One region of the Simiduia curdlanivorans genome, then DNA from elsewhere that is predicted to be linked to it. Evidence: predicted binding sites of a transcription regulator. Region 1 holds the regulator's gene; each other region holds the start of a gene.

Region 1 (4,777 bases):
ATTTATGGCAGGAAGATCCAGTCAAAGGCATAACGGAACTCTTTACCGATCGAATGATCTATTTTACTAAGCGTCAAATAGCCGATACCGACCAGCCGGTAAAAATCATTACACCGACGGGCACAACCACTGCAGTGGGTTTAACCGCTGACATGAAGGCCCAAACACTCACGCTTAAACACAAGGTAAGAGGAACCCATGCCCCTTATTAATACCGTTAAAGGTGCTGTTAAAAATACAACCATCCTAGCCTTGGCGCTGACCAGCGTTTTAAGTTACGGCCTACCCGAGGATCGCGACCAACCGATTCAGATCGAAGCCGACAAAGCAACGCAGGATCAAAATAAAGGCATCACTGTTTACACCGGCAACGTGCAAATGGATCAAGGTAGCATTCATATTGTTGCCGATAAAATTGTCATCCACAGCGCCGAGAAAAAAGTTAACCGCATTGTTGCCACCGGCGCGCCCGCGCACTTTCAACAAAAGCCGGCACTCGACAAAGAAGTGATTATTGCGCGCGGCAACACGCTCAAGTACGAGGTTGTAGAAGATAAATTAACCATCACTGAAAACGCGCAAGTTGAACAAGACGGCTCCATCGTGACGGGCGATATTATTAACTACGACATTCATCTCGCGCTGGTGGAAGCCGGCAGCCGAGACAGTAATAATTCCCGGGTAAAAATGATTCTTCAACCCCAGAAAAAAAACAGCGACGCGAAGGAATAGCATGGCTAAATTAAGTGCATTAAATTTGGCCAAAAGTTACAAGGGTCGGCGTGTCGTTATCGATGTGTCCATGGAGGTCAACAGCGGTCAAATCGTCGGCCTACTCGGCCCCAATGGGGCAGGCAAAACCACCTGTTTTTACATGATTGCGGGCCTGGTGGAAAATGACGCCGGGCGCGTATTAATCGACGATAAAAACCTGACGGGCATGCCCATCCACGGCCGCGCGCGCGCCGGTATCGGCTATCTACCCCAAGAAGCGTCCGTATTTCGCAAGCTCACCGTGGCCAACAATATTCTCGCCATACTGGAGACGCGCAAGGAGCTCAACCGCAAGCAACGCCTCGCACGCATGGAAGCATTGCTCGAAGAATTTCACATCACCCATATTCGAGACAGCCTAGGCATGGCACTTTCTGGCGGCGAGCGACGACGCGTAGAAATTGCACGGGCATTGGCCACTGAGCCGCAGTTTATTTTGCTGGACGAGCCCTTTGCTGGGGTAGACCCAATTTCCGTGGGCGACATTAAAAACATCATCAAACACCTCAAAGAACGCGGTATAGGCGTGCTTATTACCGATCACAATGTGCGCGAAACTCTCAGTATCTGCGAGAAAGCCTATATCGTCAGCGAGGGGCATATCATCGCAGAAGGCGACGCCAATACTGTGCTAGCCAACCAGCGAGTCCGCGAGGTTTATTTAGGTGATCAATTCACTCTCTAATTTTAATTTACCCTACGGCTCATAAAGGCATGGAGCTTGCTTGTCAATATTGCCTGAGCCCTGACGGATGACTACACTAAGACCATACCTCGGCGAAGTTGCGAGGCACTACCTTAAAGGATGTTAGTCATCAAACCATGAAGCCATCACTACAGCTCAAGCTAGGTCAACAACTGACCATGACGCCGCAGTTGCAGCAGGCCATCCGGCTGCTGCAGTTGTCCACCTTGGATTTGCAAGCGGAAATTCAGGAGGCGCTAGAATCCAACCCCATGCTCGAAATATCAGAGGGCGAAGACGGGGCACAGGACACAGAGGCCAGTAGCGATGTCAGCGAACCTAGCGACCCAGAATTTAACAGTGCCAAAGAATCTACCGAAACCAACCTACAAGAATTAAACACGCCGGAAACTTCACCCGATAACAACCAGTCCAATGAGATGGATAGTGACTGGAACAACGACATACCCGACGACCTGCCGGTCGACACCAACTGGGACGACATCTACACCTCCGGCCCAGCCAGCAGCGGTTCAGGCAGCGACGAAGACCGCGATTACGAGCGCGGCGATAGCACCGGCGAAAGCCTGCAGGAACACCTGCTGTGGCAGCTCAATTTAACCCCCATGAGCGACAGGGACAGAGTCATCGCCCTATCGATCATCGACGATATCGAACCGAGCGGCATGCTGGGCAACCCCATCGGCGACATAGCCGAGGGCCTCAATCAAGAACAGGAAATGCTCGAAGACCCGGTTGAACTGGACGAAGTGTTAGCGGTTCTCCATCGCATTCAACAGTTTGACCCGGTCGGTGTCGCCGGCCAAGACTTGGCCGAGTGCCTACTTATCCAACTGCGAACACTGCCAACTACTACACCTTTCCTAGATGCTGCTAAGCTTATTGTTAAGGATCATTTAGCGCTGTTAGGCAATCGCGATTACAAGCAACTGATGCGGCGCTGTAAACTTAAAGAAGCTGAGCTGGCAGAGGTAATCGGGTTAATTCAAACCCTAAACCCGCGCCCCGGCGAACAAATCGCACAGGCCGATACTGAATATGTTGTTCCAGATGTCTTTGTCAGTAAGAAGCAGGATCGCTGGTTAGTGGAACTTAACCCAGACATAGCGCCTAAAATACGCATTAACGCTGGTTACGCCTCGCTCGTCAAACGGGCAGATACCAGCCCAGATAACAACTTCATGCGCGACCATTTGCAAGAGGCGCGCTGGTTCCTCAAGAGCCTGCAAAGCCGCAACGAAACCCTGCTCAAGGTCGCCAGTTGCATCGTCGAAAAGCAAATGGGCTTTTTTGAATCCGGCCCCGAGGCCATGCGCCCTATGGTACTGCACGACATTGCAGAAGAAGTTGGCATGCACGAGTCCACCATCTCCCGCGTTACCACACAAAAGTATATGCACACCCCGCGGGGCATCTTCGAGCTGAAATACTTTTTCTCCAGCCACGTCAGCACGGATGCGGGTGGAGAGTGCTCATCCACCGCGATTCGCGCCATTATTAAGAAGCTGGTGGCGGCTGAGAATCCGAAAAAACCCTTAAGCGACAGTAAAATCACCACCCTGCTTGAAGAGCAAGGCATTCAGGTAGCGCGCAGAACTATCGCTAAATACCGAGAGTCATTGGGCATTGCAGCATCCAATGAACGCAAGAGATTGATCTAAACGCTAGATCAAGCAACACCGCTACACCCTAGTTTTAGGCGCCCAGCTTTGGGGTTTGCACCAAAAAAGGGCAGTTGACAGCAAAAGCAGCGACACAAAGGAGCAGCCGAATGCAAATAAATATCAGCGGACACCACCTAGACCTGACCGACGCCATAAAAGATTACGTCCATGCAAAGCTGGAAAAGCTCGAGCGACACCACGACCGAATAACCAGTATCAACACCATACTAAGTGTTGATAAACTACAGCAAAAGGCGGAAGCGACAGTACACGTCAGTGGCGCTGAATTTTTCGCTGATTCAGAGTCTCAGGATCTCTATGCAGCCATAGACCTGCTCTCTGATAAGCTAGATCGCCAACTAATTAAACACAAAGAAAAACTCCGAAGCCATCGATAACCCTATGCAGTTTGAAACCCTTCTAGCCCCTCGCCGTGTACAACACGGTGTAGAGGGCGTCAGTAAAAAGCGCGTGCTTGAGACGATCGCCAACATCATCGCCACTGATATACCCAGCCTAGATGCCGATACACTATTTCGCAGCTTAATCGCGCGTGAAAAACTGGGTAGCACGGGCTTAGGTCATGGAATTGCTATCCCACACTGTCGAGTCGCCAGCTGTGAAAGCACTATTGGCGCTTTGGTTGTGCTCTCCAGCCCGATCGACTTCGATGCCATCGACGGTGCGCCGGTCGACGTCATATTTACCCTTATGGTGCCGGAAGAAGCCAGTAGCGAGCACTTACAAACATTGGCAAAACTGGCCGAATTATTTCAACAGGAAGAATTCCGCGCGGCACTGAGAACGGCTGAGACAAGCGATCTACTCTATAGTAGGGTAAGCGCATACCTTGCCACGCAATAAAGGGATTCTGTCAACATGAATACGGATAAAAGTACGGTCAAACAATCACCGCGCTTAATTATCGTCAGTGGCCGCTCCGGAGCAGGCAAGAGTACCGCCCTGCACGTGCTCGAAGATTTAGGATTTAACTGTGTCGATAATCTGCCTTTGCGCTTACTACCCGAGCTGGTACATCAATTAGTATCAGATCCAACACCCAATTCTCTATTTGCGATCAGCGTCGATGCTCGCAATGCTTGGCAGGAACTGCCCAAGTTTCCACAATTGGTGGCCGACGCCAATGCCAAGGGTATACGGATCGAGGTCATGTTTTTAGATGCCCGATCACCGGTACTGATTCAGCGCTTTAGCGAAACGCGGCGCAAGCACCCACTTAGTAAAGAAGGGGTCAGCCTAAAAGAGGCGACGGTAAAAGAGCGCGAGCTACTGCAACCCATCGTCGATTTAGCCGATCTAGTCATCGACACAACCACCCTCACCCTGCATCAACTGCGCGACCTGGTCAAAAACCGCGTCAGCTTGAACGCCGATACCAGTATGTCCGTGCAACTGGTGTCCTTTGGCTTTAAGCGCGGGGTGCCGGTAGACGCCGATTTCGTATTTGACGTGCGCTGCCTACCCAATCCTTACTGGAAACCCCACTTGAGGGCCCTAACGGGGCAAGATCAGCCGGTGGCGGATTTTTTAGAAGAACAAGAAGACACGCGCCTAATGCGCAGCGATATTCTGGCGCACTTAACGCGCTGGCTGCCAAAATTTGAACAAAGCA
Region 2 (4,777 bases), on a different contig from region 1:
AGGTCAGTTGACCGCCTGAACCAATCGTCACGCTATTCACGTTTGCACTTAAGGCTGTGTCTAACTGTGTCGGCTCGCCGTCTACACTCGCCATTACTTCAAACCGATAAACCCCGGCCGGAACGCCTTCGGGTTGACTGCTTTGCCAATCGAGCATTTCGCCGTTAGCCTCTAAAAACATACCGTCCCAACGAAAAACAACCTCGCCTGCCGACTGGTAACCAAGAGGAATGGACTCAACCAATGCGCCAGTTTCGCCGTAAATATTGATGGTCATGTCACTGGTTGAGGCGGGTAATTCAGCGCTTCCACTGACCACATTACCCAACTGCAAAGTGGCTGAATTTGTTGGCACTGTGACACTTCTGCCCACGAGTGCCGACGCCTGAAGCGCTTGATTAGACATCATGGCCGATGAGAAATTAGAAAAGTTAGAATTCAATTTTTCTATCTCCTCCAGCTCACTAAATTGCGCCAACTCGGCAATAAATGCCGTGTCGTCTTGAGGGCTCAATGGGTCTTGATTCTGCATCTTGACCATTAGCAGCTCGAGAAATTCAGCCTGACCCAACTCATTGCTTTTTGGCTTGTCGGTATTTTTTGATCCAATGTTCAGGTGATCTAAAACACTGCCAACATCACTGATACTGCTCATAGCGCTGCCCTCACCTACTGACCAATCGTTAATACGCGTTGCATCATCTGCTTCGCGGAGTTCATGACTTCCACATTGGTTTGGAAGCTTCTCGACGCGGAAATCATATTGGCCATTTCTTCAACCACATTAACGTTGGGGTAGAAGACGTAGCCCTCTTCATTTGCCAAGGGGTGATTGGGCTCATAGCGTTGCTGCAGCGGGGCATCGCTCTCGACAATACCTAACACCTGCACGCCACCCTCTACTTCACTAGGTGAGCCCATTAACAACTTGCCATTGGCTTGGTTAAAAGCCGTGGTAAATACGGGATGCCTGGCGCGGTAAGTTTGGTCGATACTCGAACTGGCCGACTCGGCATTGGCCATATTACTGGCCGTGGTATTAAGCCTAAGGCTTTGTGCGTTAAGGCCCGAACCTGCAATTGAAAATATGGAATCTAAAGACACGATTACTCTCCCCGAATTGCCGTCATTAGGCCTTTGAATTTGCCGTTTAGCATGGTGAAACTCGCCTGAAAGCCCAGTGCATTTTTCATGTAGGCGCTGTGTTCTATTTGCTCTTCCACCGTATTGCCATCAACTGACGGCTGGATGGGTGTGCGATAAAGCAGATCGTTTAAGCTGGTGATTGTTTGACCTTCGATATGACGGGCCTGGGTGTTTTCCAGCTCAAAAGTTGAGCGCTTTTGACCGGACAACTCTCGCGACAAAGCCGCCTTAAAGTCGAAATCACGGGCCTTGAATTGGGGTGTATCGGCATTGGCTAAATTATTGGCAAGCAGCTCTGCACGACTTGCTTTTAGCGCAAGAGTGGTTTCAAAAAATCCGGTTGCTTGTTGAAAACTAATCGCCATAACGCCCTCTGCTCTATCTTTGCTTTCAATCGGCTGTAGATAGGGTCGAACACTCCAATAGTGTCTTGCCTGTTACGCCTTCGCTTTAACACTCTAATAAGAATGCAACAGCTGTGCCAACGGCTGACACACGTATCAAGTAACTGATTTAATTAGAAAAAGGCAACCAATGACTTATTGCTGAGGGGAGTAAGTTTGGGCTAAGCGGCAACTTATTACCGCTGGCTAATCACGCTGTATGGCATCATTTTGCCCGGTACAGGATACCAGGGTTGCAGTGTACCATTTCAAAAAACTCGGATGCCCCGGCCAGGCCCTCGGAAGCACCTAAGAAAAGTACGCCGCCCGGGTTTAAGTTGCGGTGTATTCGTTTCAATATATCGAGCTTTAACTCATTGTTAAAATAGATCAGCACATTGCGGCAAAAGATAATATCGAAACTGCCTAGGCCGCCGTAGCTGTCTTGTAAATTCAGCGTACGGTAATTAATTCGACGGCTAACCTGCGCCTTAGCACGCCAGCTATCTTCCCCTAGCTGGTCAAAAAACGCATTTAACCGTTCCACCGACAAGCCGCGCATAACCGACATTTGATCGTAGGTAGCAGCCTTGGCAATTTTTAACATGCTGGGCGACAAGTCCGTGCCAGTTATATTGACGTTTACTAATTTCTTCGGACTAAGACGCTGATACTCTTCCACCGCCATGCTTATGGATAAGGGCTCTTGGCCCGAACTACAGGCAGCAGACCAAATATTGATACTGCTTTTTTGCCCAGCGAGCTCCGGAAAAATATGGCTTTTCAACATTTCAAAGGGATAAGTATCGCGAAACCAAAAGGTTTCATTGGTGGTCATGGCATCGATAACAATATCGCGCAAGGGCGAATATTTATTGCGCTCAAGTTCCTGAACCAGTTCACCCAAGTCTTTAAAGTTGTGGTGCGAAAGCAAGGGGCTGATACGTGTTGTGACCAAATACTGTTTACTTTCGGCTAGGTAAATACCGCAAGCATCGTGTAAGAAATCACGAAACTTGGTAAAGTGCGCGGAATCTAAAAAGGTTTGAGACAAGCCAATAATACTCATGTGGAAACAGCGCTGACAGTTTAACCCGGCAGCGCTGTTATTCTACGTTAATGACCAACAGGTTTATTCTTCATCCAACATACTTTCACCGCACATTGACTTCACTCGCTCATTAACACGCCGCGCCAGGTCGTCGGGGTGAAATTTAGCGAGGAAATCATCTGCGCCTACTTTTTTAACCATTGCCTGATTAAATACGCCGCTCAATGAAGTATGCAGGATAATATGTAGATCCTTTAACGCGGGGTTGCCACGCACTTCGGCCGTAAAAGTATAGCCATCCATTTCCGGCATTTCGATATCAGAAATCACCAACAGCAATTCCTGAGTCACGGTTTTCCCTGCCTCGATCAAGCTCTGCAGAAACTCCAGCGCCTCGCGGCCGTCTTTACATAGCGTTGTTTGCAGCCCCATAGATTCAATAACCCGTTGGATTTGCTTACGGGCAATCGTGGAGTCATCGACAATAAGCACATGTTTCTGCACCACCCGCTCGGCGATACCATCCTCAATCACACCGGCCGTAATTTCTTCGCTAATAGGTGAGACCTCTGCCAATATTTTTTCGACATCGATAATCTCTACCAGCTGCCCCTCTACCTCAGTGACGGCTGTGAGGTAGTTTTCGTGACCGGAGCCCTTTGGTGGTGGATGAATGTGCTCCCAATTCATATTGACAATTCGCTCAACCTTGCTCACTAAAAAGCCCTGAGTTGAGCGATTGTATTCTGTGATAATAACGAAACAGTTTTCGAGGTTTTTTAACGGGCCATGACCTGTTGCCAAGTTCATATCCATAATCGAAATGGTGCCGCCGCGAATATGTGCAACACCCCGAACCACCGGGTGGCGCTTAGGTATTTCATTCAGTGGCGGGCACTGCAAAACTTCCTTTACCTTGAAAACGTTGATGCCATACAGCTGCTTTCCCGCTAGGCGAAACAGCAACAGCTCTAGCCGGTTCTGGCCGACTAGCTGGGTTCGTTGATTAACGCTGTCTAAAACGCCTGCCATTACGGCCCCCGACCAATTCTTGTTGTGGTGTCAGTGTGGTGTCTGTGTATCAGTACCGCTATAAACATAGTTCATATAACTCAATTGCGCACAACGGCATACATGTTGCACTCAGCCTTATATAAACCCGAATACGCCAAATTACTGTCGTCTCGAGTTGTTGTCGGCATAAAGACAAACTCCTTGAGTGTTTAGCAAGCATAGGTCATAAATTCGTGAAATTATTGTTAGGTCTATTAAGCGCGCTCTTTATCCTCTTTACGTCAAGCCCTAGTGGTGGCGAAGAGCGCTGGCACCCTATCGACAATATTGCTAAAACGGTCGATACCGCACTGGCAAGCCATTACTTGGGGCTCTACCCGAACTACGATATTAAAATTACCGTCAACGCACCCGACAATCGCCTTAAATTCCATCAGTGTGACAAACAATTGACGGTGGACACGCAAAACCTGCCCGCTAGCGGGGGCAACGCAACGGCACAAGTGAAATGCGCTGGCCACACACCCTGGTCGCTCTATGTCTCAGCCACTATCGAGATATGGGGTAACGCCGTTACCGCCAATACCAGTATCGCCCGTGGGCAAGTTATCGACGAAAGCAGCTTAACCTTAGCCCGCACCAATATTGCCAGCATCCGCAAAGGTAGCTTGCTCAGCATTGAGGATGCCGAAGGGCTTGAAGCACGCCGCGCCATACGGCCGCATCAAGTGGTGAGAAGCCAAGATTTGATTGAACCATTAGTGATTCGCAAGGGCGACGCGGTCCAGGTTGCGGCGCTACTGGGTAGCCTCCGGGTGATAACCCCCGGCACGGCACTCGGAAATGGCCGCGTTGGCGAACATATATCGGTTACCAACAACCGCTCAAACCGAAAAGTTCGGGCTAAAGTTATCGCTGAAGGCCTTGTTGAAGTGCCTTTGTAAAGGGCTATAAGGTAGCGCGGCTATTGGATGCGCCGGATTTTAACCTTATCTGCCGACAACCTAGGTTAAAATCGCGCCCTGAGCTGACGCCCGTCGCGCCGGCGGTAAAAATAACGGTTAATTTCCACTAAAGATCTAGGTTGGCCTGCCGATAACCGAGCAAGAAAGGTTGATTTATATGAGAGCTTCGAGTCCAGAAGCCAGTAGGAGCCACGGTTTACGCAATATTGCATAATATT
Region 3 (4,777 bases), 180 kb from region 1:
AAACCAAAGCCTACTAATAAAAAGCTTAGTATGGCGAGCGGTGCGTAGAGCGCCGATTGTTGAAAGCTGACCAATGCTGCAATGCCCGCTTGCGCGCCTAGAAAGCTCAAGGCGAAGGCGCCGATGGAGGCCTGTGAGCACAGGGTAAACAGCACCAGAGGATTCTCGCGCGAACTTAACCGCGCCAAATTCCAATGTTTGGATTTACCTTTTTTCTGATCGATGGTGGGCTTGTAGCGGCCGTTCTCATCTTTGTGGTATTTCAGCGGCATGGAATCGGTGCGCTTCATTTCATCGGGTAGCTGATTGATCTGCTGAAAGCGCACGTTGGGGTGAGTAATTTCGGAGTTGGGAAAACCAGGGATATCGGTGAGTGCCTGCTCGCGATTGTCTGGCACGTTTTCAATAACACCGAAATCCAAGGCGTTGCCAACACAGGCGGAAACGCAAGCCGGTTTCAAACCGACTTCAAGACGATCCACACACATGTTGCACTTAGACACTTGGCCCTTAACCGGGTCTAGCTGGGGCGCGTTGTAGGGACAAACCCAAGTGCAATAGCCGCAGCCAAAACAGGTTTCTGGATCTTGCAGCACCGCGCCGTACTCCACGTGTTTGGTGTAGGCGCGCGTTGGGCAGCCTTTCAAACACACGGGGTTGTCGCAATGGTTACAGGCCATGGAAATATTCATGCGCTTGTAGTCTGGGAAGCTGCCGCCCTCCACATAGCCTACCGAGCGAAAGGCAAAATGCGCAGGTGTTTCATTTTTTTCTGCGCAAGCTGCTTCGCAGGCGTGGCAGCCAATGCAGTTGTCGGCGGTAAAGTAAAAACCGTGCTGCTTATTGCGGTTGGGGTTGGTGCCCACCGCCGGGTTTTCGTTAATGTAGAGCGAGCGGCCTACGGGCAGCTTGTGCTCGGTTAAATCGATCAGGTCGATTTTTTGGCCGTAGCGGTTTGACTCTTCAATTTTTTTATCGGATAGAAAGGCGTAGGGTTGCTCTTCGGTGCGAATTTCCCAAATCATTGCGCCCGCTGTGCCAGCGCTTTCACTGCCTTTCACCGGCGTGTGACTGCTGCCCGAAAGGCCGCTGCCGGCTATTTTTTCCAACTGATTTTGTTTGCTATCTTTTAACATATCTGTGCCTAAGCTTGGGTTCAGATTTTACTGTTTATGCGGTCTTCTTTAGCGCAATTAAAAGGTTCGGCGCTCTAGGTTCAGGCGACCGGCCTCTTTTTGGTCGACCTTTTCCACTCGCACAGCATTTTGCTTAAAGGCGGGCTGGCGCGAATAGGGGTCGAGTAAACCGAGGGTCAAGCGGTTTACGCAGTCGTGAAAATGAAACGGGATAAACAACATGTCGCGGCCAACCCGGTGGGTGAGCTGCACCATCACCACGGCATCGCCGCGCCGGCTCACCAAGCGCACGTAAGATTGATGTTCGATGCCCAGCTCCGCTGCGGCATCGGGGTTCATTTCCATGTAGGGCGTGGGGCTGAACTTATTCAAGTTGCCGATCTTTCCGGTGCGGGTGCGGGTGTGAAAATGCTCTACCACGCGGCCCGAGTTGAGCCAGAAGGGATAGTCGTCATCTGGGCACTCGTTGTTGTTAACGAAATCAACGCAAATTAAATTGGCGCGGCCCGAGGGGGTTTGAAAAACGCCGTCTGTGTACAAGCGCTGGTTGCCTTTGAACTCCACCCGGCTCTTGTTATCGATGGCTATCACTTTGCCTAAGCGCGCTTCATCGGCGCTTGCGTCGGCTTCGGTGTAGGGCCATTGAATACCGCGCGCGGCTTCGATTTTATCCCAGGTCATACCAGAAATATCGAGCGTGCGGCCTTCGCCTTTAGACAGCTCGCGCATTTCGTTAAAGGCGGCTTCGGCGTTTTCGGGGAAATTTACTTTATTGCGGTCTTCAAAGCGCTTGGACATTTCCTTGAAGATCCAGAAGTCGGGCTTTGACTCTTTATAGGCCGGCAACACATTGCGGGTTAAGTTAACACGGCGCTCGGTATTGGTGTGGCAGCCTTCCTTTTCCGCCCACACGGCAGCCGGTAAAAACACATGCGAGTGTTTATTGGTTTCCACATCCTCATAAATGTCTTGCACCACTAAGAACTCCAATTTTTCCATCGCCTTGCGAATGCGCGGTTGATTGGGCATGGAGGTCATGGGATTGGTTGCCACTAACCACAAACCTTTTATTTGGCCGGACTCGATCGCCGGGAATATATCCGTTTGCGCCAAACCGCGCTTGGGTGGGAAAAAAGATTCATCTACGCCCCAGAAGTCGGCGATGTGTTGGCGATCTTCGGGTTTTTCCAAATAGCGGTAGCCGGGCAGGCCAGAACAGGACGACCACTCGCGCGTGCCCATAGCGTTGCACTGGCCGGTTATCGATAAACTCGTGCCACCCAATTTGCCGATATTGCCGGTGATTAAATTTAAGTTGTTGATGTTGGCAACGCCGTCTGAGCCGTGGGTGGATTGATTAATGCCCATGGTCCAAATGCTCATGGCGCTGCTAGCGTTGGCGTAAACCCGGGCCACATGGCGGATACGATCTTCGTCGATACCGCAAATATGTTGCGCCTGCTTTGGATCGTATTTGCTCTGTACTAGTTCGCGTAAATCGTCGATGCCTTGAGTGTGCTTGGCAATATAGTCTTCGTCGGCCAAGCCCTCTTTAAAAATAACGTGCATCATCGCGTTGATTAACACGGTGTCGGTGCCGGGTGTAATGGGCAGGTGAATATCGGCAAACTGCGCCAGCATGGTGACCCGTGGGTCTACCACAATGAGCGGGAAGTGGCGCTTCTCGCGCGCCTCTTTTAAACGCCAATAAATAATTGGATGCTGTTCCGGTAAGTTTGACCCGAACGCCATCAAGCAGCCGGTGTGTTCGAAATCCTCATAACAACCCGGTGGGCCGTCGGAACCGAAGGAGCGCTTGTAACCCGAAACCGCCGAGGCCATGCACAGGGTGGTGTTGCCGTCGTAATTATTGGTGCCTATTTGGCCGCGCACCAATTTGCCCAGGGCGTAAAATTCTTCCGTTAATAATTGCCCGGTGGATACGATGGCGAAGCTATCGCGGCCGTATTTGGCTTGAATGTCTTTAATTTTTTCCGCGGTTTTATCCAGTGCCGCGTCCCAGGTCGTGGGCGCGAAGGGCTGATGGGCCTTTTCGCGCATGAGCGGTACTGTGCCGCGCCCGGGTGAGTTAAACAGGTCGTGTTCGAGCAGGCCCTTTATGCAGAGTTTGCCTCGGTTGACATCGGCGCCGGCATGGCCGCGGCTGGTGATTACCTTGCCTTCCGCACTCACCCCAAGCTCGATGGAGCAGCCGGTGGAGCAATAGTTACAGGTGGCGTACTTCCACTCTTTAACAGGCTTGGCGGGGATGCTAATAGGCTTACGCTTTTTACGACCGAATATCATGCTGCTTCCTAGAGGTTGGTGCTACTCATTAAGGAGTAGAAAATTCGAACTCATAGGCATAAAGCAATTAGTGAACCAACTTGGCTAGGGGGCGAAAGTTTTGTGAATCTGGGTGATTTAGGTGGGTTTACTGCGCCATATTTCGTGCTATGCCCCTGTAGACGCTGAAAAACTGTGCATTTTTACCTTGTAGGCCGTCGCGGAGGTGCTTTCGGCGAGGACTTGCGGCACCAATTGTGTGCGATTAGCCTTTTATTGGTGCGGCTTCGAGTTTGCGTTCGCCTCTTTGTTGTGCGCGCTGCACGTTATGGGTGCGACGAGGGCGGTGAGTAGGTGGCTTTGTTGGTGCGTCGCGTTAGGTTTTTAACGAATTGCACTCTTGTTTCTATATAGGCGTGAAGAAAATTAACCAACGGCGTGATTTTTTAAAAAAAATTAACGAATAATTTTAATTGGCATTGTCTTTGCTCTACTCAGTGCATTAGCGCAGTTCACTAGAACATAAGTTATTCAAGACTTAGCGCAACACACTGAGTGGAGTCAGCCAATATGCCAGCCAGCCCAGCCACAAGAACCCATTTTCTCGCCCGGTTAAAGCCGCGTAATAGCGCTGCAGCTGGGCGCGTGTCCCTGGTGGGCGCAGGGCCTGGCGATGCAGATTTACTCACGGTAAAAGCCTTGCGCACACTGCAGCAAGCCGATGTTATTTTTTATGATCGCTTGGTTAGCGAAGATATTCGTGCCTTATTTCCGAGCAGTACGCCTGCTATTTATGTGGGCAAAGCAAAAGATCGTCATTCCATTCCCCAGCAGGATTTAAATTCTCTTCTGGTAGAAACCGCACAGCTCGGTTTACACGTTTGTCGGCTGAAAGGCGGTGATGCCTTTGTGTTTGGCCGGGGCGGCGAAGAGATGTTGGAACTTAAGCAGGCCGGCATTGCCGTCGACGTGGTGCCCGGCATCACCGCTGGCGCTGGCGCAACGGCCTACGCAGGCATCCCGTTAACCCATCGCGGTATCGCCCAGGGGGTGAGTTTTGTCACCGCGCACGGCGAGAAGGAGTTGCATATCAATTGGTCGTCGCTGGCGCACAGCGGACACACCTTGGTGTTCTACATGGGCTTGGGATCTGCAGCCACTATCGCCCGCGAGTTGCAAAGCGCTGGCCTTAGCGCCAATACACCCGCGGCCATTATCGAAAAAGGTTGCTCGGCTCAGCAGCGTGTATTTACCGAGAGCCTTGCGCACTTGCCCGACTTGGTCGAGCGTCATCAGATTGAATCGCCGGCCTTAATTGTTGTTGGCGAGGTGGTGCGCCTGCGCGAACAGCTGCA

The links. Region 1 encodes sigma-54, which starts transcription at its own class of promoters, with help from an activator protein. Its sites were predicted from a motif close to TGGCACANNNNTTGCNNT; they were not measured.
Region 2: a site for sigma-54 is predicted at 1,613-1,630, ahead of flgB (flagellar basal body rod protein FlgB). Genes of this name have one in related genera too.
Region 3: a site for sigma-54 is predicted at 3,504-3,521, ahead of QWY82_RS09750 (molybdopterin oxidoreductase family protein). Genes of this name have one in related genera too.

The regions. Positions count from the first base shown of each region.
Region 1 covers NZ_JAUFQG010000004.1:1,991,035-1,995,811, reverse strand. Annotated here, with positions in the region: gene lptC (LPS export ABC transporter periplasmic protein LptC) at 1-212, shown strand, start outside; gene lptA (lipopolysaccharide transport periplasmic protein LptA) at 199-732, shown strand; gene lptB (LPS export ABC transporter ATP-binding protein) at 734-1,459, shown strand; gene QWY82_RS08885 (RNA polymerase factor sigma-54) at 1,597-3,141, shown strand; gene hpf (ribosome hibernation-promoting factor, HPF/YfiA family) at 3,252-3,542, shown strand; gene ptsN (PTS IIA-like nitrogen regulatory protein PtsN) at 3,547-4,008, shown strand; gene rapZ (RNase adapter RapZ) at 4,024-4,777, shown strand, end outside.
Region 2 covers NZ_JAUFQG010000006.1:87,109-91,885, forward strand. Annotated here, with positions in the region: gene QWY82_RS14255 (flagellar hook assembly protein FlgD) at 1-655, opposite strand, end outside; gene flgC (flagellar basal body rod protein FlgC) at 670-1,104, opposite strand; gene flgB (flagellar basal body rod protein FlgB) at 1,107-1,511, opposite strand; gene QWY82_RS14270 (CheR family methyltransferase) at 1,756-2,598, opposite strand; gene QWY82_RS14275 (chemotaxis protein CheV) at 2,662-3,612, opposite strand; gene flgA (flagellar basal body P-ring formation chaperone FlgA) at 3,828-4,538, shown strand.
Region 3 covers NZ_JAUFQG010000004.1:2,175,709-2,180,485, forward strand. Annotated here, with positions in the region: gene QWY82_RS09745 (DmsC/YnfH family molybdoenzyme membrane anchor subunit) at 1-1,136, opposite strand, end outside; gene QWY82_RS09750 (molybdopterin oxidoreductase family protein) at 1,194-3,443, opposite strand; gene cobA (uroporphyrinogen-III C-methyltransferase) at 3,993-4,777, shown strand, end outside.